Regions from separate parts of the Exiguobacterium sp. s141 genome, predicted to be linked through region 2. Evidence: riboswitches for the same ligand, from Rfam matches in the RefSeq annotation. Region 2 holds a riboswitch; each other region holds the start of a gene.
The links. A riboswitch is a leader RNA that binds a small molecule or an ion and turns the genes downstream of it on or off. The one in region 2 is predicted to bind thiamine pyrophosphate.

Region 1: linked by a shared signal. The riboswitch ahead of KNP74_RS00785 (Ykof family thiamine-binding protein) and the one ahead of tenA (thiaminase II) in region 2 are both predicted to bind thiamine pyrophosphate.
Region 3: linked by a shared signal. The riboswitch ahead of thiT (energy-coupled thiamine transporter ThiT) and the one ahead of tenA (thiaminase II) in region 2 are both predicted to bind thiamine pyrophosphate.

The regions. Positions count from the first base shown of each region.
Region 1 covers NZ_JACSLJ010000001.1:141,272-151,495, forward strand. Annotated here, with positions in the region: gene KNP74_RS00735 (ABC transporter permease) at 1-898, shown strand, start outside; gene KNP74_RS00740 (ABC transporter ATP-binding protein) at 895-1,563, shown strand; gene KNP74_RS00745 (hypothetical protein) at 1,585-2,013, opposite strand; gene KNP74_RS00750 (alpha/beta hydrolase) at 2,203-3,102, shown strand; gene KNP74_RS00755 (CPBP family intramembrane glutamic endopeptidase) at 3,059-3,757, opposite strand; gene KNP74_RS00760 (lytic transglycosylase domain-containing protein) at 3,836-4,528, shown strand; gene KNP74_RS00765 (DUF1643 domain-containing protein) at 4,563-5,150, shown strand; gene KNP74_RS00770 (energy-coupling factor transporter transmembrane component T family protein) at 5,166-5,900, opposite strand; gene KNP74_RS00775 (ABC transporter ATP-binding protein) at 5,897-7,228, opposite strand; gene KNP74_RS00780 (ECF transporter S component) at 7,221-7,796, opposite strand; gene KNP74_RS00785 (Ykof family thiamine-binding protein) at 7,789-8,382, opposite strand; TPP riboswitch at 8,462-8,562, opposite strand; partial or broken gene KNP74_RS00790 (GTP-binding protein) at 8,625-9,818, opposite strand; gene KNP74_RS00795 (hypothetical protein) at 9,921-10,184, opposite strand; gene KNP74_RS00800 (SMP-30/gluconolactonase/LRE family protein) at 10,197-10,224, opposite strand, start outside.
Region 2 covers NZ_JACSLJ010000006.1:103,981-114,204, reverse strand. Annotated here, with positions in the region: gene KNP74_RS12620 (ion channel) at 1-38, opposite strand, end outside; gene KNP74_RS12615 (glycoside hydrolase family 191 protein) at 143-970, shown strand; gene KNP74_RS12610 (GAF domain-containing protein) at 1,130-2,299, shown strand; gene KNP74_RS12605 (tetratricopeptide repeat protein) at 2,304-3,242, shown strand; gene KNP74_RS12600 (DUF2194 domain-containing protein) at 3,224-5,071, shown strand; gene pelF (GT4 family glycosyltransferase PelF) at 5,068-6,486, shown strand; gene pelG (exopolysaccharide Pel transporter PelG) at 6,467-7,915, shown strand; TPP riboswitch at 7,977-8,081, shown strand; gene tenA (thiaminase II) at 8,164-8,838, shown strand; gene thiM (hydroxyethylthiazole kinase) at 8,835-9,623, shown strand; gene thiD (bifunctional hydroxymethylpyrimidine kinase/phosphomethylpyrimidine kinase) at 9,623-10,224, shown strand, end outside.
Region 3 covers NZ_JACSLJ010000002.1:438,457-448,680, reverse strand. Annotated here, with positions in the region: gene recG (ATP-dependent DNA helicase RecG) at 1-320, opposite strand, end outside; gene sdaAA (L-serine ammonia-lyase, iron-sulfur-dependent, subunit alpha) at 307-1,194, opposite strand; gene sdaAB (L-serine ammonia-lyase, iron-sulfur-dependent subunit beta) at 1,207-1,869, opposite strand; gene KNP74_RS06805 (DAK2 domain-containing protein) at 1,933-3,615, opposite strand; gene KNP74_RS06800 (Asp23/Gls24 family envelope stress response protein) at 3,638-4,000, opposite strand; gene rpmB (50S ribosomal protein L28) at 4,254-4,442, shown strand; gene KNP74_RS06790 (thiamine diphosphokinase) at 4,501-5,088, opposite strand; gene thiT (energy-coupled thiamine transporter ThiT) at 5,088-5,660, opposite strand; TPP riboswitch at 5,737-5,837, opposite strand; gene rpe (ribulose-phosphate 3-epimerase) at 5,857-6,513, opposite strand; gene rsgA (ribosome small subunit-dependent GTPase A) at 6,515-7,399, opposite strand; gene pknB (Stk1 family PASTA domain-containing Ser/Thr kinase) at 7,444-9,381, opposite strand; gene KNP74_RS06765 (Stp1/IreP family PP2C-type Ser/Thr phosphatase) at 9,387-10,121, opposite strand; gene rlmN (dual-specificity RNA methyltransferase RlmN) at 10,130-10,224, opposite strand, start outside.

The DNA.
Region 1 (10,224 bases), on a different contig from region 2:
TGGGCTCGCCTATGACAACGGGGCCAGTTTGCGTGAACTCGACACCGAGACGTTTCAGTTGGCTGAGGATGCGGACGGGCAACTGACCCGCTCGTTCATCGAACTGCCGACGCCAGAAACACTTACACCGTTTGGGGTCAAACCGTTGACACTCGTCGATGGGACCGTGAAACAGGACGCCACGCTATTCACGTTACCGCGGGATTCTGACATCGGACCCGCCCTCGATCTCGCCGTCGGCGAAGTCCTCGTCGATCCAAGCTTTCTCGGGGACTTTAAACTCGGGGACACGATTCAAGATTTCACGACCGGCTACTCATTCACCATCGCGGGGACGACGGACGGACGTTACAGTCATGCACCCGTCATGTGGGCATCGATGGAGACGTGGGAGGCGTTCCAAGCAGACAGCGGACAACCCGAATACGTCTCGGCCTGGCTCGGAGAAACTGAGACGTCGCTCGCAACGCTCTCCAAACAAGACGTCGTCGAGGCCGTCCCGGGCTATACAGCCGAACAAGGCACGTTCACGATGATGCGCGGCTTCTTATTGTTCATCGGTGCGTTCATCTTGACCGCATTCTTTTATATGTTGACGCTCCAGAAACTGCCAGAACTCGGAATTTTGAAAGCGATCGGGATTCGCCCTCGTGTGATCGGCACGGCGCTCGTCACGCAAGTCATGGCAACGGTGCTCGTCGCGAGCCTGTCGGCAGCCGCCTTGACGGCCCTCGTCGCCTCGTTCGTCCCAACTGATATCCCATTCCGTTTCGATGCGGGACATGTGCTGCTCTACAGTGTGATCATGTTCGGGCTCTCACTCATCGGTACGTTGTTACCGCTTTGGAAACTGCGTCACCTTGACGCCGCCGACGCTTTAGGAGGGACATTACAATGAAATTGATGAACATCAGCCACGCCTATGACGGACAATCTGTGTTGCGTGGAATCGATTTGCAGGTCGATGCCGGGGAATGTATCGGCATCATCGGACCGAGCGGCAGCGGGAAAAGTACCTTGCTCCAAATTCTCGGACTATTGAAACGACCGGTCTCGGGACAGGTCGAGCTCGAAGGACGAGACTTGCTCGGTGCCACTGAAGAAGAGCGACGCCTCTTGAGGCTGAACGAAATCGGATTTGTGTTCCAGCAAGCACATCTCGTCCCTTACTTGACGGTCCGGGAACAACTCGAGCTCGTCCAGGCCGAGAGCGAGTCGAAACAAGATCCGATTCGGCTGCTCGACGCGCTCGGTTTGGGGCATCGTCTCGACCAGTTACCAGGGCAACTGTCCGGAGGCGAACGTCAACGTGTCGCGGTCGCTCGGGCCTTGGTCAATCGCCCCCGACTGATTTTGGCCGATGAGCCGACGGCGAGCCTCGATTATGAGAATGGCCGACGGGTGATGGAGTTGCTCGTTACTGAGGCACGGATGAGTGCGCGACGGGTCATCGTTATCACCCATGACGAACGGATGCTCGACGTCTGTGACCGGGTCCTCATGCTTCAGGACGGCCTGCTCCAACCGTCGCCCCGACATCAAAACAGGGAAGACCGCGATTGAGGCGGCCTTCCCTGTTGTTTGTCAGATGACGTGCGCGTGAAGTGGCTCCTCAATCGATGCACTTACGAGTTTTCCTAAATGATGCGTCAACCAGGCGTTGAAACCGATGATGAGTGTCATGTTCCCATGCTCGTCGATTCCGGCCGAATCGACCCGGATTAGTCTTTCCTCGATATGTTGCGAGACGAGAGTGATGCGGGCGAGCGCTAGGACTGATTGGAAGACCTCGTCCGCCGATGACCCAATCGCTTGCGCCACGTCCGACACGGACAGTTCGATCGGTCGTGCCGGCTCAAGCACATAGCGGTCAATCAGCACATCGAGTACCATCGCATGCTGACGATGGCCGTTGACCGGGGCACGATAGAAGGTCACCCCTTCGGCGGTCTTGTAATCCACCTGCCCCGTCAAGCACGCGTGCAGCAACTGATCCATCACCTCTCGCCCCATCGCTTCGTCTCCTCCCGCTTCACCTTGATGATTGTCTGGTTCCATCATAGCAAGACGATACTGCTCAAACGAACGGGACAATCATCGGTAAGTCCCTTGCTTAACGGCATGAACCCGCCGTCAAACTGACACTGCGCGTGAACTATCGTCACGTTTTCGGGTACAATAATGGAGAAAGGAGCGGTTCAGATGCAGAAGAGATGGAAAGTTGGACTTGCAACACTATTCACCGGCTACTATGCCATCAGTTATTATGCGTTCAAGCGCATGACGCGAGGCAAACGCAAGACACCAGAGATGCTCTTGGCCCCGTATACGAAAGAAGATCAATCGTTTTATCATGACGTGCCGTTCGAGCACGTCTCGCTCCGTTCTCAGGATGGCTATCGGCTGTATGGACGCGTCTACCGCAATGAAGGGTCGACGAAATGGATCGTGTTCGTTCACGGCTATACCGCCTCTCACAGTTTCATGGCCCCACATTTGGCGATGTTCCATCGCCTCGGGTACAACCTCCTCGCTGTCGACTTGAGATCGCACGGTGAGTCCGAGGGCGTATACGCCTCTTATGGTTACCACGAAAAGCATGACATCACCGATTGGGTCGACTGGGTGCGGGCCAATGAAGTGGTCACGGAAGTCGGATTGCACGGTGTCTCGATGGGAGCTGCCTCGATCTTACAGGCCGGACCGTTAACCGACGTCGACTTCTTGATCGCCGAATGTCCGTTTGACGACATGAGACAGCTCATGCGCCATCAGTTGAACGTGTTACACCGGTTGCCCGGGGACCTGCTCTTGCCAGGGATCAACTATTTCTTGTGGACGCGGGCCGGTTTCCGGATGCATCAAGTCCGGCCCAAATACGACCTCGCCGCGATTGACGCGCCCGTCTTGTTCATCCACGGGACGAAAGATGATTTCGTGCCGACGTGGATGTCGGTCGAGATGAACGCGCTCAACCGGCAAAACGAGTTAGCCCTCATCCATGGGGCCGAGCACACAAACTGTATCTTGAAAGATCAACCCGCCTATGAGGCGGCCGTCAGTCAGTTTCTGAATCGACGACGTGAATCGGTCCAGCGATAAGGTCGAGCAAGGCATGGACGACCATCACTGGCCATAATACCCCCATCGCCAAGTACAAATAGCCGAGTCCCCAGCCGACGATCCCGGTGACCAGAACGCCCCTGACGCCTTGATAAGCATGGGCCAACCCGAACAAGGCGCCGCCGATGAAGGCGAGTGTCAAGGATGAGACGTCAAGATAGAGACTGACGGTGTAGAGGAGCACACCACGGAAGATGAATTCCTCGGTCACACCTGCCGTCCACGAGACAGCGCTCCACGCCTTCGCCTCAATATCCGTCCGCGGCAAGAGCAACCGCTCGATTTCGAGCTCATAGTACGGTCGTAACCGCCGCCGTAACCGAGACGAGGTTTTGACGAGCAAGTAAAACGCCAGCAGCACGGAGATGAGGATGGTCGTGAAAAAGAAAAACTTCCAAGCGGACATGTCCCCTTCGACCGGGGCGAATCCGAGACCGACCATGTCTGGCGGGACGCCGAACAAGAAGACGAGGGCGAGCAAAAGCAGACTGAGCCCCCACGACGACTTGACTGTCTGTTCATAGACACGTCCACGACCGAGCGTTTCGATCATCGGCTTCATCAACCGGGCGTTGAACAATTGAACGATCAACAAATACATGAGAATGATGGTAAAGACGGCCTGTTCGAGCATCTATATCCACTCCTGTCCTTCCTGTTAGCTATATGCTACACTATTCGGGTATTGTCTAGAAAGCTAGGAGGCGGAATCTTGAAACGATTGATTTTGCGACTGACCGGTCTCATGCTTGTGATCGTGCTGTGCCTCGGCGCAATCGGCTGGTTTGGTCAACATGATAAAGTGAACAACGCCCTGTACCGGGCCTATTACGGGGACCATGGCGTCCCGTCCGTCCATCGCGATGTGTATGAGGATGCCGCGGCCACGTATGACGTCGATTGGCGCTTACTTGCCGCCGTCCATCGCGTCGAGACGATTTTCTCCCATAGTTCATCGATGCGTTCATCGGTCGGGGCGATCGGACCGTTCCAATTCATGCCGCGGACGTGGCTCGGTTGGCAATATGACACGGATGATCAAAAAGGCGATGTCCCTGAGGACGAAGTCGATTTGACGGATCTCGCGCTCATCGAACAGTACGGCGGTCTCGGACGCGATGGCAACAATGATGGCAAAGCCGACCCGCACAGTCTCGTCGACTCGGCCCATACGGCCGCTTACTATTTGAGCGAGCACGGCGGGACGAAGACAGACACGACGGACTCGATTCGAAACGCCATCTTCGAGTACAACCGCAGTGAACAGTATGTCAATGATGTGATGTCGTTTTATGAGTCATATCAAACCGATGTGTCTTATTTACCGGATGACAAGGCGTCGGCAACCCAAAGTGTCGCGCGCTACACAATCCGCTACTTGGAATGGTTCGCAGGCTGGGTCTGACCCGGCACTATTTGATTAAAAGTGAGGAAACCTTATGAACACCCATATCGAGGAAGTGACGATTCGTGTCAAGTCGGTCTTCAATGAGGACAAGACGAAGCGCTACTTGCGTTCGTACGAATTCACAGATGTCGTCGACGGCGTCATCTGTGCCGTCATCATCTACTCGCCCCGGATGAGCGATGCTTTCTTGTCCGGTACGACAACGCAGCGGGCGTATATGCTCATGCGGAACCATCTCGATCAACCGATCCGTGAGATGCGCGTCATCAGCCTCGTCCCAACACTCGCCATCAATGACAATCTGCCGTACGTCGAATCGCAACTCGACGAAGTCAACTTTCATTACGTTGAGGAAACGCTCGACGAGGTCGAGGCGAGCGGAGGTATGATTATCGTCGGCTGGGGCTCTCCGGGACGCTTGATGCATCATGCCACCCCGTATAAGGCGCTCTTTGCCGATCATGAGGCGCATATGTTCTGTATCGGCACGACTTCCAAAGGCGAGCCGCAACAGATTCGTATGGCCAACGAGAACACCGTGCTCGAGGCGTTCAATAACGAATCGATCAAACCGAAATTTAGAATCGTAAAAGAGACGAAACAAGACGACTCCGAGTGAGTCGTCTTGTTTCGTTTATATGCCAATCCATACGCTCACTCCAAACAATAGGAGCAAAAGCGACGCCAACAGAAAGTCGTTCCTGGTGACGGGCACAACCTCGTACGTCGCTCGAGGTTCCCCCGTAAACCCACGTGCTTCCATCGAGAACGCGATTCGTTCCGCTTGGCGGATCGATCCAGCAAGAAGCGGAACGATTAATTTGGGGACGTGGCGGATGTGATCGAGTCTCGTCTCCAAACGTACGCCTCGTAGCGCATGCGTTTCATATAGTTGCATCAGTTCTTTTTTTAGAATCGGAAAGAAACGAAAACCGACGAAGACACTATATGCGATTTTTGGTGACAGCTTTCCTTGTTGCATCAAACTGTAGACGAACCGTTTCGGGTCCGTCGTCAGCGTGAACAGAAGCGACAAGGCTGTGAATGCCAACACACGCAAGGAGAGCGTCGCTGCTAGCATCACATTCTCGTCGGTCACATCATTGCCAAACAGCTTGAACACGACATCTCCGCTTGATTGCTTTCCAAAGACGAGCGTCGTCCACAATGTCCCGAGCGCGGTCAATAAAAATGGGATCATGTACAACCCCCATCTTCTCCAGCTCACAGCAGAGAATAGCGTTTGAAGTGTAACTGTACCGAGAAAAACAGCAAGCGGAGTCCAAGGGTTATACATGAAGGCGAGACCGAACATGAGACATGCCACGGTCAGAAATTTAATCGTCGGGTTCATCTCATGAAATGTCATCGCGATTCCTCCATCAATAAGCCGTGGGTGCGTAGTAATTCTTTTTCATCCCAGAGTGAAGCGTCATATGGCCCACTCAAGTCGCCGTCACACATCAAATAATATGTGTTCGCAATCCGCGCGAAGCTGAGGTCGTGCGTCACAAACAAAATCGTCTGGCCGGATCGTGTTCGTTCGACCATTAAGTCATATAGCGCACGAAGCGATACCTCGTCTTGTCCGGCAGTCGGTTCATCAAACGCAATCAGTTGTTTATTAGACAGCATCATCACTCCGATGGCGAGCCTTCGTTTTTGACCGTGACTAAGGGAGAGTGGATGGTGGTCACGCACTGATTCGAGCCCGAGCCGCGTTAAGACGTCCTCAATCGGGCGATTATGGCCATATGCGAGTTCTCGGGTCACATCATTCGTAACGAATAGATGCGCCGGTGATTGCGGGACGAGGCCGACTTCACGATGTTTCCGGGCTAGGCTTCGCAGCCATGTCGACTTTCCGCTACCATTTCGACCGAGCACCGCAATGAGATCACCCTCAGCGACCTTTAACTCGCTCGCTGCTAATTGAAATGTTTTTCGTTTTAATTCCGGTATGTGAAATAACATTTCCTTTCCTCGTTCAACTTTAATTGGAGAGAACGCATAATCTGGTCGGACGATGAACGGTCCATCATAGTCGATGCGCCCACTCACGAGCTTTATTTGTCGGTTAAAAAAATCACCCCATATGTATGGCCGATGCTCGATGACGACAACGTTTACGGTCTGTGCGACGCCGTCGAGCCAACGAACGAAATGATGGGCGGTCTCAGGATCGAGGTGAGCGAGCGGCTCATCGAGGAGGAGCCACTCGGGACGGCCAATCAAGGCACAAGCGACGGCAATTTGCTGCTTCTCACCCCCCGATAGGTCATGAATGGTACGGTGACGATAATCGGTCAAATGCAACGCCTCTAACATTGTGGTGACACGGGCCATCATCTCGTCTCTCGCGACGGCAAAGTTTTCGAGCGTGAAAATCAATTCTTCTTCGACCGTCTGCATGACGAACTGACTGTCCGGGTCCTGAAAGACCGTTCCGACGCGCCGGTTCACTTCGCCAGCTTCATACGTATCATAAGAGCGATCGAACAAGTGCAATCTGCCCGTCACGATGCCATCACAATTGTCCGGATAGAGACGATTCATCAAAGCGAGCAATGTTGATTTTCCCGACCCACTTGCCCCTGTAATGACCGTTCTCCCTTTTGTTAGACGTAGTGTGATATCCGTCAAGACATCGCATTTCTTGTTCGGATAACGAAATGTCAGATGTTCTGCCTCAACCATGCATACGGTCCTGTCGCGCGAGAGCATACCCATCAAGCGCGCCCGTCCGAAGCAACAAGTCGCTCAAAATCTTACCGCCCAGACCAGCAATCAACATCCCGCTCGTTGCGCGTAGTGCGAACATCGTAGCCACATATGTCGGACTGAGGGCATTGAGCCCTCCCATGACGTACGTATATGCGAAACTCGTCACAGCTGCACCGAATCCAGCCAGCATGAGCACCCAAAGGTCATATCGTTTGTAGCCCGTGACCGCGAATGCCGATTCAGCACCAAGTCCTTGAATGATTCCGACTAAAATAATACGAGGTCCAATCGCGTTACCAATCATCATTTCAATCGTCGCCGCGAGCACTTCGGACAAGAATGCTGCGCCAGGTCTGCGGATGATATAAGCCGCAATTATCGAAACGATGAACCAAATCCCAAAAATCCATTCGTATGCGATTGGTCCAATCAAGCCTGCCCACAAGTTCCCAGCATGGACGAACGCCAAATAGACCACCGCGAACACGACCGATAAAATCGACAACAAGACGATCTCTTTTAACTTCCACGATTTAAGCATCCATACGTCCCTCGTGTGACGGACTGTTCACGCTGAACGTCACCGTCATGACGACGTGGCTTGTCTTCTGTCGGACGCGATCAAACGTCGCCTCATAGAAAGCGAACACCGGCTCGATGTCCCCATGTATACCTGAGGCGTAATGCATCGAGTCATTGAAGACACCTCGCTCTTTCGCAAAAGCGATTTCTTCGTAGATGATGTCCATATAGTCGTCATCACCGAGCGGATAGAGCGCGAACTGTGAGGAGACATATTGCGGACCGACGGGACCATTAAGCGGTTCGCTCGACACAACGAGCACTTCATCTCCGGCTGTATCCCCTGGACACCCGACCGAGAACGTCCCGCTCATCGACACATGTTCCCCTGTCTTTGTCGCGTGTGACAGCACGGCCTTAGCCACATCGAATACATGCTCACTTCGTCCACGGATGACCGTCGACACGTCATCGGTATGTCGCCAGACGTTTTGCAAATCCGTCTCCTTCAACGCCCCTTTGATGATGCTCACGAAATCAGTCGTCATCGGGCTCAGTGTAAAGCGGAACCCGACGATCGGGCTCGTTCCACATTGTTTGTTCATGTTCTATTCCCCCTTATTATGTGTACACAAAAAAGCCGCATCCATGAGAATGCGGCCACTCGTCCAATTTTAATCCATTAGAAAAAGTGCCACACTTCCTCACGCCGGTATTACCCGGATCGAGTCATAAGGGATTGGAGCCATGCTCACATCTCAGCCGAAGCACCCCTAGTGTAGTCCAATGTATGCGGTTGTTCATGCAAGAATCAGTATAGACGACCGCTTTCATTTTGTAAACGGTCTTATGAGAACGTGACGACCTCGTTCCCCGGAAGTGTGTCCCGGAGCGTCGACCAATCCAGCGTCATCTCCTCATCTGTCAGCAGACAGTGATCGAGCTCTTGTTCGATGATGGCTCGATCCATCCGCTGCCCGATCAAGACGAGCTCCGTCTGTCGGTCCCCGTACGGTTCGACATAGTCGGCGGCGAGTTCCGGTTCGGCCGCGAACATGTGACGACGCTCATCTTCCGGAAGCGTCGCGAGCCAGCGCCCGGCATGTTCGAGCGTCGAGGCCTAGCCCGCTTGTGAAAACAGACAGGCGAGGTCGTTCCGGGAAGCAATCCATAAGAACCCTTTCGCGCGGACGATTTCTTCCGGAAACGCCTCGATCCAGGCATGGAGACGCTCCGGGTGGAACGGCCGACGCCGACGATAGACGAATGAACTGATGCCGTATTCTTCCGTCTCCGGCGTGTGCACATCTGTCTCAAGTTCTTGAATCCACCCGGCCGCATGCATCGCCTGTTCGAAATCGAACAAATTGACATCCAACAGCTCGGTCAATTCCACGTTCGCATGGACAGACGTCAACAGCTTCGCGGTCGGGTTGAGCGCCTTCAACAGTCCGGTCATCTCGCCGAGTTCGGTCTCGTTCACGCGATCCGCCTTGTTCAAGACGATGATATCGGCGAATTCGACTTGGTCGACGAGCAGGTCGACGACTTCGCGGACGTCTGTCGCCTCAATCGCCTGCTTGCGTTCATGGAGCGACTCGCCTGAGTTGAAATCTTTTAAGAACCGAAACGCATCGACGACGCTCACCATCGCATCGATATAGACTCGGCTCGTCAAATCGATGCCGAGGGCGTCATCGGCATATGTAAACGTTTGGGCGACCGGGATCGGCTCTGAGATATCGGACGACTCGATGATGATTCCGTCGAGGTCCCGGTCGTTCGCAAGCTCTGCTACCGCCTCGAGCAGGTCCTCACGGAGCGTGCAACAGATGCAGCCGTTCGATAGTTCGACCAACTTTTCGTCCGTCCTTGAAAAACCGCCCTGTTCAATCAATCGCTCATCGATATTCAACTCGCTCATGTCGTTGACGATGACGGCGTATTTCTTGCCCGTCCGATTGTTCAATATGTGGTTCAATAGTGTCGTCTTACCGCTTCCTAAATAACCGGACAGCACGGTGATCGGGATTCGTCTCATTCTACCCACTCCTAAATCGTAATGATTACTTTTTAGATAATGACGGGTCGGTGACGTCTTGTCAAGAAAAAAACACGCCCGTTTCCGGACGTGTTCTCCTGCCTATTCTTCTAACGCCTTGCGTTCGGCCTCTGAGCGTGGATAGGCGTTCGCCTGCCACTCGGCTCGATAAATCGAGTCGAGCTGGGTCAGACCGACCTCATCCGCGTCCTTATCGGCATCCACACTCGGCGTCTCATCCCACCGCGGATTCAAATACGTATGATCGTCTTCCCGGTTCGCTTCCAACAGCTTTTGAATCCCGACCCGGGCGACCGCCGCGAGCGCCAAACCGATTCCCGCACGAACGAGCAATCGTTTTACCATCTTCGTACCTCCTTATCGACCAAACCGATAGAGCGGCATC
Region 2 (10,224 bases):
AATAGGGCAATCGTCAATAAAATGGTATTCACGCCCATTTCTCCCTTCTGTGATAGTCTGTATTATGTTGTTTCCCTGATCGTTCACCGTCAAACGGACCGATTCACACCAAGACGGATTCATTCAACAAGGAGGTGTCCGAGTGCGACGATGTCTAGTGAGCGGCTTATTGTTCATCTTCTGTTTAGGAGGATGTACGACGAAAGAGCCGTTTGATTTTGATGAGATCCATTCCTATAAGATTTTTTATAACATGCCGACCGAGGCGATCATTGAAGACATGGCCCGATACGACCTCGTCATCATCGAACCGATTTGGTATACAACGGAACAGATTGAAGCGATTCGGTCGAACGGGACGAAAGTGCTCGGCTATATTAACGTGATGGAAGCAGATACGTGGAATCGTGCGCTCATCGGCCAAATGGACAAAGACGATTTCTTCTATCGGGACGGGGAACGCATCTATTTCCCGAAATGGGATTCGTATTTGACGGATATCAGCTCGTCCGACTTCCGTAAAATTTTAATCCGTGAAATTCAAAAACAAGTCATCAATAAACATCTGGACGGAATTTTCCTCGACACGGTCGGGGATATCGATGACGTCCACCTCGACTATCCGGACGACTTAGAAGAACAGTTGGCTGGGCTCGAGGCCTTTTTACAAGCGATTGAAAAGGCATACCCGGGCGTCCCCGTCGTCCAAAACTGGGGCATCGAGACGCTCGAACGAACGAGTGCGCCTTATGTGGAAGGCTTCATGTGGGAAGGCTTTAACTACACGGAAATCACGTCTGACTCTTGGTCGATGGAGATGCTCGATCGAATGAACGCGATTCAAGACGAATATGGAATCGCCGTCCTCACCGTCTCGGACCAAGAAGAGGCGACAAGTCGGGACATGGCCGAGGCGAACGGATTCATCCATTATCACGAACCAACTTATTACAATACGTGGGATTTTTAGGGGGTAATTAGGGGAAAGGAAGATAAGGGACTATGTATACCTGTCCGAGGGCAGGGGATCATCCCGCATTAAAACTGAAGAGATGTTATCCATGAGGAGGGGATTATCATTCTGTACGCTCAAGACCGTCCATGGCTCAAATGGGTCGAGATTCTTGTCGTGTTCGCACTATTGATCGGAATCGATTTATTCTTCAGCCTAGGCACGATTCAAAATGAACTGAACTTGTTTTATGTGGCCGCCATCCTGTTCGCGCTCAGGTATGGAACGATTTTCGGCTTAATCAGTTTCGGCATTTTGCTCCTCTATAAAGTGTTATACACCGGCTTAATGGGAGGAGACATCTTCCTGTTGTTCTACGATACAAACTCACTTCTTACACTGTTTTACTACTTCGCCATCACTGTCATCGTCGGGTTGTTCAGCACCTCATTTCGAGAGCGTTACGAAATCAGCCAGTTCCGCAACGAAGAACTGAAAGATGAAAACACGTATTTGAAAGAGACCGTCGATTTACTCAACACTTCGCAAACCACACTTCGTCAAAAACTACTTCAATCCGAGTACAGCTTGAACCAATTGTATGAACTGGCCGTATCGCTTGATTTGCCGCATCCAGAATTGATTCGGAGCGAGACGATTCGCCTATTGAAAAAAACGTTCCTCGCGAGTGACGTCGCCATCTACCACGTCGACCGTTCCCAGAAGTCGATGCGCCTCTTGATTCGCCAAACGGACAAGAAAGAGTTTCCACAAACGATTTTTCTCGATGAGGCGTCGAGTATGTTCAAACGGTTCTTCCAAGTGCAAGAGACGACGCTCCGTCAACTCGATGACGAGGACACGGACCCGATGTTGCTCGCACCGATCATCGTGGACGGGACGACCCGAGAAGTCGTCGTCATCAAACGGTTGCCGCTTCGGAAATTGACGACCGATGACTTGCACGTTCTCAACATCCTCTTCTCGTGGATTGGCACACGCATTCAAAATGCCGAGAACCTGATTCGTAAAGAGCAGCACGAGAAGATGCATAAAGGCACCTCGTTTTATAAGAAAACAGCGTTCACAGAACTCGTCGCCATCCAAGAACGAAAGAAGATTCACCATGGACAGCCGTATATCGTCCTCGAATATCCGCTCGGGTATGAGCCTGTCTCGCTCGAGAGTATCGAGGCCATCGTCCATTCGTATTTACGGGAGATCGATGTCGTCGGGTATGACCCGGATGAGAACAAGCTGTTGCTCTTACTCCCAGGAACGAGTGAAGAACACCGTCAACGGATCTATGACCGGATCGAAGGGATTTTGATCCAGAAGGGAGTGTGACGGGATGGAGTCTACCATTCGTCTCGTATTGATCGGGATTTATGTCGTTCATGCACTGCTCGCCTTCGGATTATTGATCGTGTTGAAACGAAGAATGAAAGCGCCGGATTATGGTGTCGCGGTGGCGGCGCTCAGCTTCGGTCTGTTCTTACCGTTTCTGGCCGAACTTGCCGTCTATGCGGTGTATCGGCTTGCTGAACGGTTCGGTCGGAGCGGTCTGATTGAAGACTATGACGACTATATCGACTTCAAGGTCGTCAACTATGAACAAATTCGTCATGAAGCGAGCAGCAGCAGTCATCTGTTACCGCTCACCGACGCCATCAATTCGAAAGATCCGGCTATCCGCAAACACTCGATTTTGACGCACGTCAACCAGTCGATTGACCAGCAAGGCAAGTATTTGCAGATGGGACTTGAGAGCACGGACAGCGAGACTGTCCACTACGCCGCGGCGACAATGAACATCTTGATCGATCAATATGAACAAGAATTGAAACACGCCAAACGCGAATACGACTTAGGTAATCCAGACACGATTCGACGGCTTGCGACGATTTATAAACGCATGATCCATAGTGAGCTCATCACCGAGGTCATGTTGAAGGACAAGCGAGGCGCATGGCTGGAGGAATTATTGAAAGCGAAGACGCTCTATCCACCTTCGCCTTGGATTTACGAGGACTTGAACGAGATTTATCTCACGTTAGAGCGCCCCAAAGAGCAATTGAACATCTTAAAAGAGTACGTCCATCATTTCCCGGAACGCATCGAGGCTCATCTGATGCTGATCAATTACTATTATGAGCGCGAACGTTGGAACGAAGTGAAGGCGGTCATGTTTATGATGCAGACCCAATTCTCACTGGAGGACGTACCGTATGAGTACCGACTGTTGTTTGAAGAATGGAGTGACACGACATCATGGAAAAACGAACTGTAATCTCCTTCTCGCTCTTCATCGTCTTATTTTTAGTCGTCGTCGGTGCGATTCAATACTTACGGATCCACTCGCTACACACGTTGTTGCCAAACGTCGCCGAGCAACAGATGAACATCGACCAGTTGAAGAGTGATGCCTCGGCAAAAGCGGGTGAGCATCAGCTACAAGTTTATCTCGTCCGGGATGAAGGTGATTTGGCGGTCGAAACGGCAAACAACCTGCTGTACGGTCTGCAGTATGCGAAACTTGATGTTCGCGAAGTGAACCCAGGCGCCGTCGGATCGATTGCGCCATCTCCATACACCATCATCATTTTCACGGGTGAAGATACGACAAGATGGCCGTTCGTGGAAATGAAACGTTATGTCGAACAAGGCGGGAACCTCGTCTTTGCGAATCGGTTTAAAGATCCGGCATGGAACGCGTTGACCGGCATCGAAGAAATCGGTGAGTACGTACCGGACGTGTATGGTCTAAATTTTGAAGAGACGATTTTCCCTGGGTATGTTGACTTGAACCCACCGGACGACTTATTTGTCCATAGTGTCGTCGATTTTGCGATTGCAGACGAGGCCAACGTCATGTTGTCGGCCGAAGGATTCCCGATTCTTTGGGAATACGGCGTCGGCGAAGGGAACGTCCTTTATTGGAATACGACGATCACCAACCAAAAGATGATCCGCGGTCTGTTCGTGCAGACGCTCGGCACGATGCCGCCGGCGTTCGTCACGGCACAAGCAGCGATCAAGCTCATGTACATCGATGATTTCCCGGCACCGGTCATGGACGGGAAAATGAAAGACGTGTCCGCGACCCCGCTCGATAAATCGGTCAAAGATTTCTTCGCCGAGGATTGGTGGGAAGATATGGTCGATTTGGCGAAAGACGACGATTTGATTTACACGGGTGCCATGATTGGGACGTATGAAGAGGAGATGGAGCTCGTCGACGAACAGTTGATCAAACGGGGTGAGTTCCCAATGCTCTACTTCGGTCGCAAATTGATCGCCCACGGTGGGGAAATCGGACTCCATGGCTATAACCACCAATCGCTCGTCACGGCCGATGAACCGATTGACCCGACGTACGGGTACATCCCCTGGCAAGATAAAGACGAGATGAAACGGTCATTGCTTCAAGCCGAGTCCGTGTTTGAGAATTATTTCCCGGCTGAAACGCTCAAGTCATATGTCCCGCCGTCGAACGCGCTCAACCGGACTGGGGTCGATGCGATCGCCGAAGCGTTGCCAGAACTGCGCACGATTGCTTCGCTCTACACCGGGGAGCCGGAGAGCGGGGACTTCGTCCAAGAATTCGAATTTGATGCGACGCATCCAAACTTGTACCATTTCCCGCGTGTGACAAGCGATTACGGGGAAGAGCGCGGATCGATTTTCCAAATAGTCGATGCAATCGCCAACTTCGGTGTGTTTTCCCACTTCATTCACCCGGATGATGTCCTCGACCCCGACCGGGCCTTCGGTCGGGATTGGGATACGATGTTCGCGAGTCTTCGCAAAATCGTCCACGACGTGAAAGATCAATATCCGCACCTCGAGGCATATACGCAACACTACGCGACCGAAAAGATGATCACATACCAACAAGCTGATTTGAACGTCACGTTTGATGAGTCGACCGTCTATTTGGCCGGGGAAGGTCTCGTCAACCCCTCTCATTTCACGATTCGCCTCAAACCAGGCCAATCACTTGAGACGGGAGAGTTTGACTTTGGGACGGTCGAACAATGGGAAGCCGACCGTCCGCTCTACCTCGTCGAACTGACATCGGCGAACGCTGAAATCGCCATCAAGGGGGAAGCGCAATGAGAATCGGACTCGTATTAGAGGGCAGTTATCCATACGTGAGCGGAGGCGTCTCAAGTTGGACGCAGACGTTGATTGAGGCGATGCCCGAAGTGTCGTTTGAAATCATTTCGATTCAACCGACAGAGAAGCGTCCGGAAGAGATGAAATATGTGTTCCCACCGAACGTTTCAGGGATCACCCACTTGTATTTGAGCGACTTGGGTGAGCGGGCGAAAGGGCGATTAAAGTGGGGCGCTGAGGACGAACAGAACGTATCGGACTGGCTCATGTTGAAAAGTCCGAACCGGCAAGCGCTTCGTTTGCTTGGGAAAGAAGTGCCTTCAAGTCAGGCGTTTTTCGCAAGCGAGTTCTTTTGGAAAAATGTCAAGGCGGCCTACGCCGAGGAAATGAACGGAGGTTCGTTCATCGACTATTTCTGGATGTGGCAGAGTATGTACACTCCGATTTTACGGGTGCTCCATCAACCGCTCCCGAAAGTCGACCTCGTTCATTCCGTGTCAACGGGTTATGCCGGTGTGGTCGCGTCCTACATGAAAGAGACGCAAGGGATTCCGTTCATCTTGACGGAGCACGGCATCTACTCGCGGGAACGCGAAGAGGAGATTCTACAGTCGTATTGGATTCCAGCGCCGTATAAGCCGAGGTGGGTCCGTTTCTTTCACCATTTGTCGCGTGAGGCCTATAACGCGGCCGATGAGATCATCACCTTGTTCGAGCGGAACCGCGAATATCAGGAGTGGATTGGCGCCCCGAGCGAGAAGACGAAAATTATCGCCAACGGCATCGCCGATCGACAAATCCAGGCGACGGTCGACCGTCCGGAGCACGATCTCTTTCAAATCGGGGCCATCGTCCGCTTGGTGCCAATCAAAGATTTGAAGACGATGATTTACGCCGCCAAGATTTTGCAGGAGCGGCATCGTCTGTTCAAGCTGACGATCATGGGACCGCTCGATGAGGATGAGGAATATGCGGAAGAGTGCCGGTTGCTCATCGAACAGAGCGGGCTGACCGATTATGTCGAGCTCGCTGGAAAGGTTGATGTCCAAGCCTATTTGCCGAAGTTTGATTTACTTCTGTTGACGAGTATCTCGGAAGGTCAACCGCTCGCGATTCTTGAAGGTATGGCAGCCGGCATCCCGTGGGTCGCGACCGATGTCGGGGCTTGTTCCGAGCTCCTGTATGGACGAGAAGACGACCCGTTCGGTCCAGCCGGGTTTATCGTGCCCCCGGTTCATCCGGAAGCGGTCGCGGACAAGGTCGAGTGGATGATGGATTATCCGCAGGAGCGGATGCGTTTCGGTAAGAACGGGCGGGAGCGGGTCCGCCAATACTATCGTCTCCAACAAGTCGTGGACCGCTACAAGGCCATCTATGAAACGAGGAGGGAACAGTATGGCGGGCATCGGGTTTAAGTTGCAGAAGTTGTTCCAAGAAGACTACTATTCGTCCAGGTTGAAGGCGTACACGTTCTCGGGCCTCGTCACATCCGGACCGTGGTTGATCGTCATCTTGGTCGTCGGGACGATTCAATGGTTGGCGTTCCAAATGCCGATGTTATCGCTCGCCGAACGGACGCTTTTCATGATCTCGGTCTCGTACGCGTTCATCTTCTCGCAAATCTTGTTCAGCTTCCAACAGCTCGTCGTCACCCGATATGTGGCGGACTTGTTTTACGAGAAGAAAGCACATGAAATTTTCCCGGTCTTCACCGGGATGCTCAAAGTGACGATCCTCGCCGCGACGATTCTGTACAGTATCTTTTGGCTATTGTCGCCGCTCGATTTTCTGTACAAACTGACGTTGTTCGTTTTATTCATGACGATTAACGTCATCTGGGTCATGTTCTTGTTCTTGAGTGCCGCCAAGTATTATCAAGCGGTGGCCTATAGCTTCTTGCTCGGCGGACTCATCTCGGTCGGGAGTGTCTATGCGGTTAGTCGCCTCATGGCCAATCCGTCGAGTCTCGAGCTATTGCTCGGCTTCACGGCCGGGATGATTGTGACGTTGTTCGGCTTGTTCTTCGCGATGCTCCGGACGTTCCCACTCCGCTATGCCGTGAAAGAGTTTTCGTACTTCAAATACTTCGACCGCTATCCAGACTTGTTCGCCATCGGGGTGTTGTACGTGCTCGGGATTTGGGTCACGAACTTTATCATCTGGTTCGGAGAAGGACGCGTCATCATCGCGGACTCCTTCTTGTTTAATCCGTACTATGACACGGCCATCTTTTGGTCCTACTTGACGATCATCCCGACGCAGCTCTTGTTCATCGTCGCCGTCGAGACCCGGTTTTATGAGCGCTATCGCACGTTTTATGGATTGATCAACTACGGCGGGGCGCTCCATCAAATCGAGAAGGCGAAACAGACGATGACGTCGGTGCTGAAAAATGAGTTGATTCGACTCGCGCGCAGCCAAGGCGTCGTGACGTTGTTCGCCATCCTCATGGCAGGCGTGTTCGTCGGTTGGATCGGCGTCCCGGATGAGATCGGTCAAATCTTTCGGATGACGACGCTCGCGGCGTTCGCGAACGCGATGATTCTCATCTTGACGTTGTTGTTGCTCTATTTCGAGGATCGACGCGGGGCATTGTTCGTCAACATCTCGTTCTTCACGTTGAATGCGTTGTTCACGCTCTTGCTCTTGCCGCGCGGCATCGATTGGTACGGCGTCGGCTTTGCCGTCAGCACGACAATCACGTTCTTCTTGGCCGGCCTGCGTTTGATCTATTACATGGGCAAAGTCGATTATTACGTGTTCGCGGCCTCGAATCGACGCAAGCTCGGTACCGAACGGTTCTCTCAAATGGGGACGTTGTTGAACCGTCACTTCTCGCGATAAAGGGTTTTCAACAAAGATAAAGACTGATATGATGTGGTCGTAGACGACCGAATTTCATAATGTTTACCACTAGGGGAGTCGCGTGACGCGGCTGAGATGGACGAGGTCCAGACCCTTTGAACCTGATCTAGTTCACGCTAGCGTAGGGAAGTGGGCGAACCGATTGTTCTCGTACACTTTGTGTAAATCCGACGCCGCTTCCGTTATGGGAGGCGGCGTCTTTTTTTATCACAAAGGAGGAGACAAGAATGACATTCACCGCACATCTTCGACAAGAGGCCGATGCCTTGTTTCAAGCCAGCTTTGACCATCCGTTCGTCCGCGAGCTCGGAACGGGTGAACTCGACGAGGCGAAATTTCGGCATTACGTCATGCAAGACTCATATTATTTGAACCAGTTCTCCAAAGTGCAGGCGAAAGGCGCGACCCTCGCCCCGAACATGGAAGTAGCGAGCCGCTTTTTGACGCATGCGCTTCATACGATTGAAGCGGAGCATGCGTTGCACCGTGAGTTTTTCACCTTGCTCGACGTGACGGAGGCAGAGTGGGCAACGTTTGAGCCCGCTCCAACGGCTTACGCCTATGCGCTCCATATGCAACAGGCCGGTCCGACGCTCGGCGACGTGCTCGCGTCGATTTTGCCGTGCTACTGGGTCTATTATGAGATTGGGGAACGAATGAAAGATGCCACACCCGATCATCCGATCTATGCGACGTGGATTGCGACGTACGGTTCGGAATGGTTCCGCGATCTCGTCGAGGAACAGCTTGAACGGCTCGACGTGCTCGCCGGACAAGCGACAGCGGAAGAACGGGTCCGGTATCAACAGCTGTTCTTGAAGAGTTGTTATTATGAACATGCGTTTTGGGAAATGGCGTGGACGCTCGAATCGTGGGATTTACCGGCGGGGGTGACACGATGAAGCGCGACTTATGGGACAAAGTCAGAGCCGAACGGCCACTCATCCATAACATTACGAATATCGTCGTCGCTAACTTTTCGGCGAACGGGTTGCTCGCCATCGGCGCTGCGCCGGTGATGGCGTTAGCCGTCGAAGAAGTCGCGGACATGGCGTCTGCGAGCGATGCGCTCGTACTCAATATCGGCACACTCGATGCGACGACGGAACGTACGATGATTCGAGCCGGACAGGCGGCGAATGAATCGAGCCGGCCGGTCGTCTTCGATCCGGTCGGTGTCGGGGCGACCGCGTTTCGACGTGACGTCGCTACATCCATTTTGCAACACGTCCGCGTGACGGTCATCCGAGGCAATGCCGGAGAAATCGCGACATTGATTGGTCTCGACGCGGCGGCGCGCGGCGTGGACGCTGGGGAAACGCGGGTTGATTTGAATCACATCGCGCGCGCGGCGGCACGACGCTACAACTGTGTCGTTGCCGTGACCGGAGAGACGGATGTCGTCAGCGACGGGGACGCGACGATTGAAATCAAAGGCGGCACCGCAGCGATGGCCCGGACGACAGGGACCGGTTGTTTACTCAGTGCGGTCGTCGGTGCGTTCCTTGCGGTCGAATCCGACGCGTTGACGGCCACGGCGACAGCGCTCGCCGGATATGCCCGGTGCGGCGAACTGGCTACCGCTTTGGCGGACGGACCGGGCGACTTCCCCGTTCATTTCTTGAATGAACTCGGCAAGATGACGGCCGTCGAGTTGCCGAGCGACCGTATTGAGGTGGTGTCATGATGCGGCCGCAAGTATTGACGATTGCCGGTTCGGACTCTGGCGGGGGAGCGGGAATCCAAGCTGATTTGAAGACGTTTCAAGAGCTCGGCGTGTTCGGGACGAGCGTTCTGACGGCCGTCACCGCTCAAAATACGCGCGGGGTGCATGGGGTCGAAGCGGTGTCGCCGGAACTCATCACGCAACAACTCGATGCAATCGGTTCGGACTTTTCGATCGCAGCATGTAAGACCGGAATGTTATTTGATGCGTCGCGCATCGAGGCGGTCGCTACCGGGGTGAAACGTCATGTCTTCAACCGACTCGTCGTCGACCCGGTCATGATTGCGAAAGGAGGGGCTCCGCTTTTACAGGACACGGCGGTCGATGCGCTCAAGACCTCCTTGTTGCCACTCGCGACAGTCGTCACACCGAACGTGCCGGAAGCGGAAGTGCTGACCGGTTTGACGATTCGATCGTTTAATGATCGTCTCGAGGCGGCTCGGCGGATGTTAGCGTACGGTGTGCGCGCGGTTATTTTAAAAGGCGGCCATCTCGAAGGTGAAACTGCCGAAGACTTGATCATGACGGAGTCAGAAGTGTTCCTCCTCTCGGCCCCGCGCAT
Region 3 (10,224 bases), on a different contig from region 2:
AGCGTGAGCTTGTCTTTATAGAACGCCCGGTTGAACATCGTCACGTGGACGACGTAGCGTTCCTCGAGCAATAGCCGAAATTGGAGCCGGTTCTTGCCTTTACTGTAATAACGGACGAGCGGTTCCGCTTGGACGGTACCGCTCCATTTGACGAGGTCGCCGTGGATGGCCGTCGTTACCGTGCCGCTATTATAATTTTCATAACGAAACGGAACGTGCTCCAGCACGTCCTCGATTCGTTCGAGACCCATCGTCTCTAATTTTTTGGCCATCTCTGGCCCGACCCCTTTGAGCGTCGTCAGCGCCTCACTTCTCGACATTTTCTTTCTCTCCAAAGATGTTTCGTTCGAGACGGCGGGCCGTCGGCGTATTGGCAAGTCCACCGCGGGCTGTCTCTTTCAAAGCGGTCGGCATCATCTGGCCGATCTCATGCATCGCCGAGATGACCTCGTCACAAGGGATGCGAGACGTGATACCAGCGAGGGCCATATCGGCCGCGACAATCGCGTTCGCTCCACCCATGGCGTTCCGTTTGACACACGGCACTTCGACGAGACCCGCCACCGGGTCACAGACGAGACCGAGCATGTTTTTCAAGGCGATCGCAAACGCCGTCGCCGATTGTTCCGGCGTCCCACCGGCTGCTTCGACGATGGCCGCCGCGGCCATTCCGGTCGCCGAACCGACTTCCGCCTGACAACCACCGGCCGCCCCTGAAATCGAGGCGTTGTTGGCTACGACGAACCCGAACGCACCAGACGTGAACAAGTAGCGGACCATCGCGTCACGGTCCATTTCCAGACGCTCTTTGACCGCAAACAACGTACCCGGTACGACACCGGCGCTGCCGGCCGTCGGGGTCGCACAGATGCGTCCCATCGCCGCGTTGACTTCATTCGTCCCGATCGCTTTGGCGACCGCGTCTAAAATCAAATCCCCAGCGAGCGACTTGCCCGAGCGGATATAGTCGGTCATGAGCACGGCGTCATTCCCCGTCAACCCCGTCACAGACGTCACGCCTTCGAGTGCCCGCGCAACCGCTTCTTCCATCACCTCGAGGTTGCGTTCCATCATGCCGACGACGTCTTCACGCGTCGAGCGTCTGACGTGCACTTCTTGCTCAATCATCACTTCTGAGATCGGAATCCCTCGTTCCGTTGCCGTTCTGACTAATTCTTCTACTGATTTAAACATATTGGTGTCTCCTTATTCCCCAAAGATGGCTACCCGCTCGATTTGAGGTAACCGCTCGATTTCCGCTAACACGTCTTTTGACAAATGATCATCAATCTCGATCGCCATGAGCGCTTGCTTGCCTTTCTCATGACGGCTCACTTCCATGTGCCCAATATTCAACTCATGCCGGGCCAAAATACCCGTCACGGCCGCGATCGCCCCGAAGCGATCGTGGTGCAAGACGACGAGTGCCGGCCCGCCGCCCGACAATTTGAGCGGGAATCCGTTCAACTCGGTGATCTCGATCGTCCCGCCGCCGATTGAAATCCCGACGATTTCAAACGTACCGTCCTCGTCTTCTAGCCGGACGCGGGCCGTGTTCGGATGGTCCGTCAGCGCATCGCTCGTCTCAAAGACGACCTCGATGCCGCGCTCTTTCGCGATATCGAGCGCTTGCGGGATTCGCAAATCAAACGTATCGAAGCCCATGATCCCACCGACGATGGCCACATCGGTACCGTGCCCCCGATACGTATCGGCGAACGACCCATAAAACGTGATGTGTGCGAGTCGTGGCGTTCGCCCGAACAACTTCCCAGCCATGAGGCCGATGCGCGCGGCTCCGGCCGTATGCGAACTCGATGGACCGACCATGACCGGTCCGATGATATCAAACACACTGCGATATTTCATCGCATTTCCCCCTTTCAAAAAAACCCTACCTTCATTATACAGAAGGTAGGGCTGAGTTACAGCTTATTCCACACTAAAAATGTAGGAGTAGAGCGGTTGTTTCCCGTCATGAACCTCGATTTCAATCTCGTCGTTCTTCGACTCGATGTACGCCGAGAGTGCCTCCACGTCTTCTGCTGACGAACCTTCGCCCGTCAAGATCGTGATGATCTCATCGTCGGCATCCACGAGGGCGTCGACTAATTTCTTCGCCGCTTCGAGGCTCGAGGCCGATGAGGCGACGATTTTCTTCTCGGCGATCGCCATGTGGTCGTCTTTACGAATCTCGACGCCGTCGATACTCGTATCACGAACCGCATACGTCACTTGACCAGACTTGACGGTACTAGCCGCCGTCTTCATGACGCTTTCGTTCGTCTCGACATCGGCTTCCGGGTTGAACGCGATCGCTGCCGCAAGTCCTTGTGGCACCGTCTTCGTCGGAATGACCGAGACGCCGCAAGGTGCGACCGAAGCCGCTTGTTCGGCAGCCATGATGATGTTCGAGTTGTTCGGGAAGATGAAGACATGATCCGCGTTGGCCGCTTCAATCGCCTTGACGATATCTTCCGTCGACGGGTTCATCGTCTGACCGCCTTCGATGACGTGAGCCGCACCGAGTGAACGGAACAAGTCGCTGACACCTTCACCCATCGCGACCGTGACAATCGCATATGGCGCTTTCGCCTTCGGAGCCGTCGGTTGGACGCCATGTTGGTTCGCGCCGTGTTCTTCTTCTAAAATGGTCGAGTGCTGTTGACGCATGTTCTCGATTTTGACAGCGACGAGTTCACCGTAACGCTGTCCTTTCGTGATGACGTCGCCTGGCGTCTCGACGTGAACGTGAACTTTAAGCAACTCTTCATCTGCGACGACGAGGAGTGAGTCCCCGAGTTCAGACAGTTCGTTGCGGAACGCATCCTCGTTGAACGGGGCATCCTTCAACTTCGCGTCTTGGAAACGAACCATGATTTCCGTGCAATAACCAAACTCGATGTCTTCGGTCGACATGAATCCTTGCGCGGCGTGGGCATGATGTTCGGCTTCGATGAGCGCATCCATGACCGGTGCATGTGGCTTCTCGAGCTCTTTTCCTTCAAGGCTCGCAAGGAACCCTTCATAAATAACGAGCAAGCCTTGGCCGCCCGAATCGACGACGCCAACTTCTTTCAAGACCGGCAATAAGTCCGGCGTCCGCTCGAGTGAAGCTTTCGCTTCCACGATCACACGTTCCATGAACTCGTTGAAGTCGCTCGTCGACTCTGAAGCACGGAGCGCTTCGTCGGCCGCTTCACGAGCAACCGTCAAAATCGTTCCTTCAACCGGTTTCATAACCGCCTTGTATGCCGTGTCGACACCACGTTTCAATGCCTCAGCGAAATCGACTGTCGACACTTCGGTCTTTCCTTCGATTGCTTTACCGAAGCCACGGAACAATTGGCTTAAAATAACACCGGAGTTCCCGCGTGCCCCCATCAAGAGACCACGTGCAAACTTCGATGAGACGTCAGCGATATTTGCCGTGTTGAGTGCGGCCACTTCCTTCGCACCCGATGTCATCGTCAAATTCATGTTCGTCCCCGTGTCGCCATCCGGCACCGGGAAGACGTTAAGCGAATCTACATAATCCGCATTCTGGCTCAAGTTGGCTGCACCGTTCGCGACCATGTTCGCGAACACCAATCCATCTAAACGTTTTAAACCCACACCAAATCCTCCTTCGTTCTCGTCAGTCATTCGTCAGACGAACGCCTTGTACGAATATGTTTACCGACGAAACGTTTAATCCTAAAGTTTCACCGAGCGTGTATTTTACACGGCTTTGCACGTTGTATGCGACTTCCGACACTTTCGTCCCGTAGCTCACAATGATGTGCATGTCGATATGTACGTCTTCTCCATCTTGACGTACGACCACGCCTCGGGCGTAGTTTTCACGCTTCAATAGTTCTGCAATCCCGTCTTTCAATTGAGCTTGAGACGCCATTCCCACAACGCCGAAACATTCCATCGCCGCACCGCCTGCGAGTGTTGCGACCACGTCGTTCGTGATGTCAATATTGCCATATGTTGTCTTCATTTCAATTGCCATATGGAGTAGCCTCCTTCATTCGGAATGATTCCTTCACTACATTCTACAATAAGTACCTAGTTATTAAAAGAACCTGCTCCATAAACTCGGTCAATTGTAGCCGTAACCCTCATTCATTATTAAAATCCTTTCCAGTAATGTCAAGTTTTTTTCTTGTCATCCTATGATTTTCTAGTTGCATCGTGAAAAAACCCGTGCTAATATAAACGAGTGTCTATTAGGACGAACCCACATAAAAAAGGAGGGGAAACGCATGGCACGTAAATGCTACGTAACAGGTAAATCACCTAAATCAGGTAACAACCGTTCGCACGCACTCAACAAGACAAAACGCACTTGGGGTGTAAACGTACAAAAAGTTCGTATTCTCGTTGACGGTAAACCTAAACGAGTTTGGGTTTCAGCTCGCGCTCTTAAATCAGGTCTCGTTGAACGCGTATAATTTTTATACACGAACGAAATAAATCCCAGCGGCATTCGCCGATGGGATTTTTTTGTGTTCATTTTTTGATATACAGCACGAGCACCGTGCCTTCATGCACAATCAAATCCGCTGATTCGCCGGCCCACTCGTTCGAGATCGTGAGCGCCTCATGGCTGACGACATCGTGGTGGTCGAGCGGATATTTGACGCCACGGATTGACACGTTCGCCCGTTTCCACGGGACGAGCGACAAATAGTGATCGTCTTGACGTGGGAGCTCGTGACGCCCGGTTCCGACAAGACGAACGGTTTGCCCGGCCGTGAACAAACACATCTCTGGATACGCCTCGAGCAGCCCAATATTACCGAGCGTCATGTCGAGGCGTCCACCGAGAGCGCCGTACACGAGCATCTCCGTCGCCCCGTGTCCACGGGCCGCCTCGAGCGCGATCTCAAGGTCGGTCACATCTTTTTCAGATGGGTAACGGACGGCGTCGATCGGCACTTCGCCCGTGAAAGAGTCGAAATCGCCGACGACGAGATCCGGGTTCAGCCCTTGGTTCAACAGTGTCTCGTACCCCCCGTCGACGCCGATGATGTAATCGACGTCACGAGGGAGTCCCGAGATTGGTTCCGGGCTGGCCGCCACGATCAGCACCCGCATTAGCGGACGTCCCGGGTCGCGAGCGTGGCGAAACGTGGTGCCGAGACGAACAAGAGAACGAGGACGACGGCCGACACGAGGAAGGACGGCAACATATACGTCATGTTATAAGCAAACGAATAGGCAACGACCGGCCCTTCCGCATACTCGGCGAAGAAAACGATCCCTGATAAAACGTGGGCGCCGTAGCGAAGCAAAGAACCGAGGAGCGCCCCGAGCACCAAGTAGACGACGAGCGTCTTTTTCGCCTCGTCCTTGGCGGCTCGTTTCACTTGTCCGGCGAACAGTCCGGCCATACCGACGACACCATAAGCGAACGTGTAGTCGAGCAGGAACTGGACCGGCGTGAAGATGTAAGCCCCGAACAGCAGTTGCAACGTTCCGACGAGCGCTCCTGTCGCCAGTCCTCCTTTTAATCCATGGCGGTACGCCATCACGAAGATTGGCAACATCGCCAGGCTGATCGATCCACCCTGCGGCATCCGGAACGGGATGAGCAAATCAAAGATCAAGCCGAGTGCGGCGAACAATGAGATTTCAATGAGCGCCTGTAGTTTTAAACGTTGTTTCATCTTATTCCCTCCTAATTATATGAGCGAACGACAAAAAGCAGCATGACGTAAACGCCATGCTGCTATCGAGTAGCAACGTGCATTTTCGCCACATCCCTACGTCCGTGTGAACGGAACAGGTTCAAAGGGTTAGCAAATGCCTCTCAGCCACAGAATGTGACACCCCTTGCGACAATATTTGTTGTTCTATTGACGATTATACACGAGATGCGTGACGAATGCTATCGATTGCGTCTTTATAGCTCGGCTCGTTATAGATGGCTGAGCCAGCCACGAGCACATCAGCTCCAGCGTCGATGCATAATTTCGCCGTCTCTGCGTTGACACCGCCGTCGATCTCGATTTCAAAGTCGAGACGACGCGCTTGGCGCATCTCGCTCAGCGCTGCAATTTTCGGGACGACCGATTCGATGAATGCCTGGCCCCCAAAGCCAGGGTTTACCGTCATAAGGAGCACCATGTCGACGTCACCGAGCACATGTTCAATCGACGACAGCGGCGTATGCGGATTCAAGACGACACCACACTTGGCGCCAGCCGCTTTGATTTGTTGCAACACGCGATGCAAATGATTCGTCGCTTCAACGTGGACGGTGACGATGTCTGCCCCGGCCTTGATAAAATCTTCGACGAACCGTTCGGGCTGGTCGATCATCAAATGGACGTCTAACACCATGTCCGACTTCTTCCGTAAGCTCGCTAACACCGGTAGGCCGATTGAGATGTTCGGGACGAATTGACCGTCCATGACGTCAAAATGGATGTAATCCGCTCCAGCCTCTTGGACCGCCTTCACTTCTGCCTCTAAATTGGCGAAGTCCGCCGCTAAAATCGATGGTGCAATTTTAATCATGTCAGTACCTCCGTTGTCTATCGTTTAACTCTGCCATAAACGTAACATAATTCTCATAGCGGGTGGAAGCGATTTCTCCAGCTTCGACGGCCGCTTTGACGGCACAACCTGGTTCGTTCAAATGGGCACAACCGCGGAATTTACAGTCATCGTGCCGCTCGACGAACTCAGGGAAACACCAGCGCATCTCTTCGACTTCGAGTTCTTCTGGGAACTCGAGGCTCGAGAAACCAGGCGTATCGGCCACGAGCCCGTCGGCAAGCGTGATCAGCGTGACGTGACGCGTCGTATGCTTACCGCGCCCGAGTGATTTCGAGATTTTCCCGGTCGCAAGTTCAAGCTCAGGTGCGACCGCGTTCAAGAGCGAGCTCTTGCCGACCCCGGTCTGTCCGGCGAATACGCTCGTCTTCTCCTTAAACGACCCACGAATTTGTTCGATTCCCGATCCGTCCTCGGTCGAAGTCTCGATGACCTCATAGCCGATCGAACGGTATAAGGCCGCTGCTTCATGAATCTTCTCCCGTTCCGACTCCGTCAACAAGTCCATTTTCGTCAAAACGATAATCGGATGGACTTGCTTCGATTCAATCAAGACGAGGAAACGGTCGAGCAGATGGAACGAGAACGCCGGCTCTTTTACCGAGAATAACAAGAACGCTTGATCGATATTGGCGATTGGCGGACGGACGAGATGGTTCGACCGCTCGTCAACAGCCAATATATAACCGGTACCATCCCCTTGGTCTTGGATGTCGACATCGTCGCCGACGACAGGTGAGATGTTCCGGTTTCGGAAATTGCCGCGGGCGCGACAACGGATCTCTTGTTTCTCTTCCGTCATGACGTCATAAAACCCGCCTTGTAATCGAATAATCGTACCTTTCATTCCATTACCTCCTTAGAAAAAGAGGCGACGCGCACGCCACCTCTTCATTGTGATTCTTTTGCTTGTGCGTAAGTCACCGTATCCGTGCGAACAACTTCGCCATCGACTTCAATCGTCGCGGTTCCGACTTCGTCCGGTGCGATGACGAGCGTATACGAGTAAGTCGTCGTCTCCGTTATCTTATCACGCAACACCTCGACTTCGCCACGGGCATCGACCGTCCGAATGACGACTTCGAGCGCTTCAGCCTCTTCCCCTTCGGGCGGCGGCTCGATTTCGACGTTGACTTCCCGTTCGATTGAGACGTCGGTCGGTTCGACCCCTTGTGACACGATGACGGTCAGTTCCGTCCCCGGGTCGACTGCCGTTCCTGCCGTCGGGAGTTGGCGGATGATTTGATTTGCAGGAACACTCGTTGAATACTCATCACGTTTGACGATTTTCAAGCTATTCTGTTCCGCATACGTCGTCGCTTCCTCGAACGTATAGCCCGCCAAGTTGGCGAGTTCGATTTTATTACTGCCGGTCGAGACGACAAGCGTCACCGTCTCTTCAGATGGGACGACCTCGTTGCCTGGGGCGATCGATTGGGAGATGACATCCCCGCTATCGACCGTCTCGGATGCCTCCGACTGAATCTCGATATCCGTGAACTCAAGATCTTTGAGCGTCCGTTCGGCCGACGACTGGGACAGTCCTTCAACATCCGGCATCTCGACCGTCTCTTTTCCGGCCGAGACGACGATTGTCACGGTCGTCCCACGTTTCGGCTTCCGTCCGGCTTGCGGTGTCTGCGAGATGACGTCGCCAGCGGCAATGTTGTCACTTGCCCGTTCAGTTGCCTCGACGACAAAACCGGCCGTTTCGAGCTCGGTCGTCGCCTCGTCGCTCGTCATGCCGACGACGTCCGGGACGACGGCACGGGACATCTCGTCAGCAATGACGTAAGCCCCGATCCCGCCACCAATCAACAGGAGCGCAAGCAAGAGCCAAAGCCACCACTTCTTCTTCCGTTTCGGTTTGTCTTTCACAGGTTCACTTACTGCGACCGGTTGCTCGGGCGCCTCTTTGACGTTTGGCTCATCCGGTACGACTGGCGCCATGACGAGCGTCTGATCAAACGCATCTTGCTCAGCGTTCGACCGCTTCGGTTCATTCGCACGTTCTGAATCAAGTGACGTCATGCAATCTTTTTTGAACGCGGCGACCGAGGCATGACGTGCGCCCGGTGACTTCGCGAGCGCCTGCATAATACAGTTCTCGAGCGCTTGCGGGATGTTCGGGTTCAAATCCATCGGTCGAATTGGGTCGTCTTGCAGATGCTGCAGCGCGACGGCGACCGGCGTCTCGCCGATGAACGGCACCCGGCCGGTCACGAGTTCATAGAGCACGGCGCCGAGCGAATAAATATCTGACTTCTCATCGGCGAACTTTCCGCGCGCTTGCTCCGGGGAAAAGTAGTGGACCGACCCCAGGACCGACATCGTATGGGTCAGCGTCGCGTTCGACATGGCCACCGCAATCCCAAAGTCCGTCACTTTGACGTTGCCGCTCTGATTGATCATCATGTTTTGCGGTTTGATGTCCCGATGAATGATTCGATTCGCATGGGCATGGTCAATCGCATCACAAATCTGTCCCATGATGCGAAGCGCCTCGTCGACAGATATGTACTCTTCTTGCAAATATTGTTTCAGCGTCATCCCGTCGACATGTTCCATGACGATGTAATAGATGTCGCGTTCGTCTCCGACGTCGTAAATGGCGACGATATTCGGATGGTTCAGACTCGTCGCCGCATGGGCTTCTCGTTCAAACCGGCGTATAAATTGTTCATTATGCGAGAATTCAGATCGCAACACCTTGATGGCGACGGTTCGGTTTAAAATCTCATCGTGAGCCCGGTAGACATTTGCCATGCCGCCGCTGCCGATTTGCTGTTCGATCCGATAACGATCGTTGATTCGTTCTCCACTTCGCATCGGATTCATCCTCTCTTTCTATCTGTGAACTGGACGAGGGCAACAGTGATGTTGTCACTCCCACCCAAACGGTTGGCTCGATCGATCAATTGATCCGCCTTGACGTCCGCCGAGACGGGACGTTCCAAGACTTGCTTGATCTCGTCATCGGTCAAATGCGTCGTCAAGCCGTCCGTACAGATTAAAATCGTGTCAAACTCGGGTTCGGCAAACACTTGCAGATCAGGTTCGACATGCTCTTTCGAGCCGATCGCACGGGTGATGATATTACGTTTCGGGTGGACGCGCATTTCTTCCTCGGTCAACTCCCCGAGTTGCTTCAACACGTTCACGTAGGAATGGTCTTCTGTCAACTGCTGAAGTTTATCGTCACGCAAGGCATAGACACGACTATCCCCGACGTGGACGATGACGATCGTCTCGTCGTGCCAGCAAACACCGGCAATCGTCGTCCCCATCATGAGCAGGTTCGCTTGTTTCGAGAAGTCGAGCACTTGCTCATTGGCCAGTTCCACGTTGTGGCGAAACCAATTCTCCATCTCCATCGGTGAGGCCGGAAGCGTCGGGAAGGCACGACGAAACTGCTCGATGACGAGCTGACTCGCGACCTCCCCGGCTTCATGCCCTCCCATACCGTCGGCCACGAGTGCGATCCCGGCGTGCTCGTCCCCTAAAATCAAGACGGCATCCTCGTTTTGCGCTCTCACTTGCCCCCGGTCGGTTCGGTATGCTAATTCCATCTTCCTGATTACCTCGTTTCTTGTTCGCGCTCCTTCGCTCGAAGCTGCCCACAAGCCGCATCGATATCCGAACCTTGTTCGCGACGAATCGTCACGTTCACTT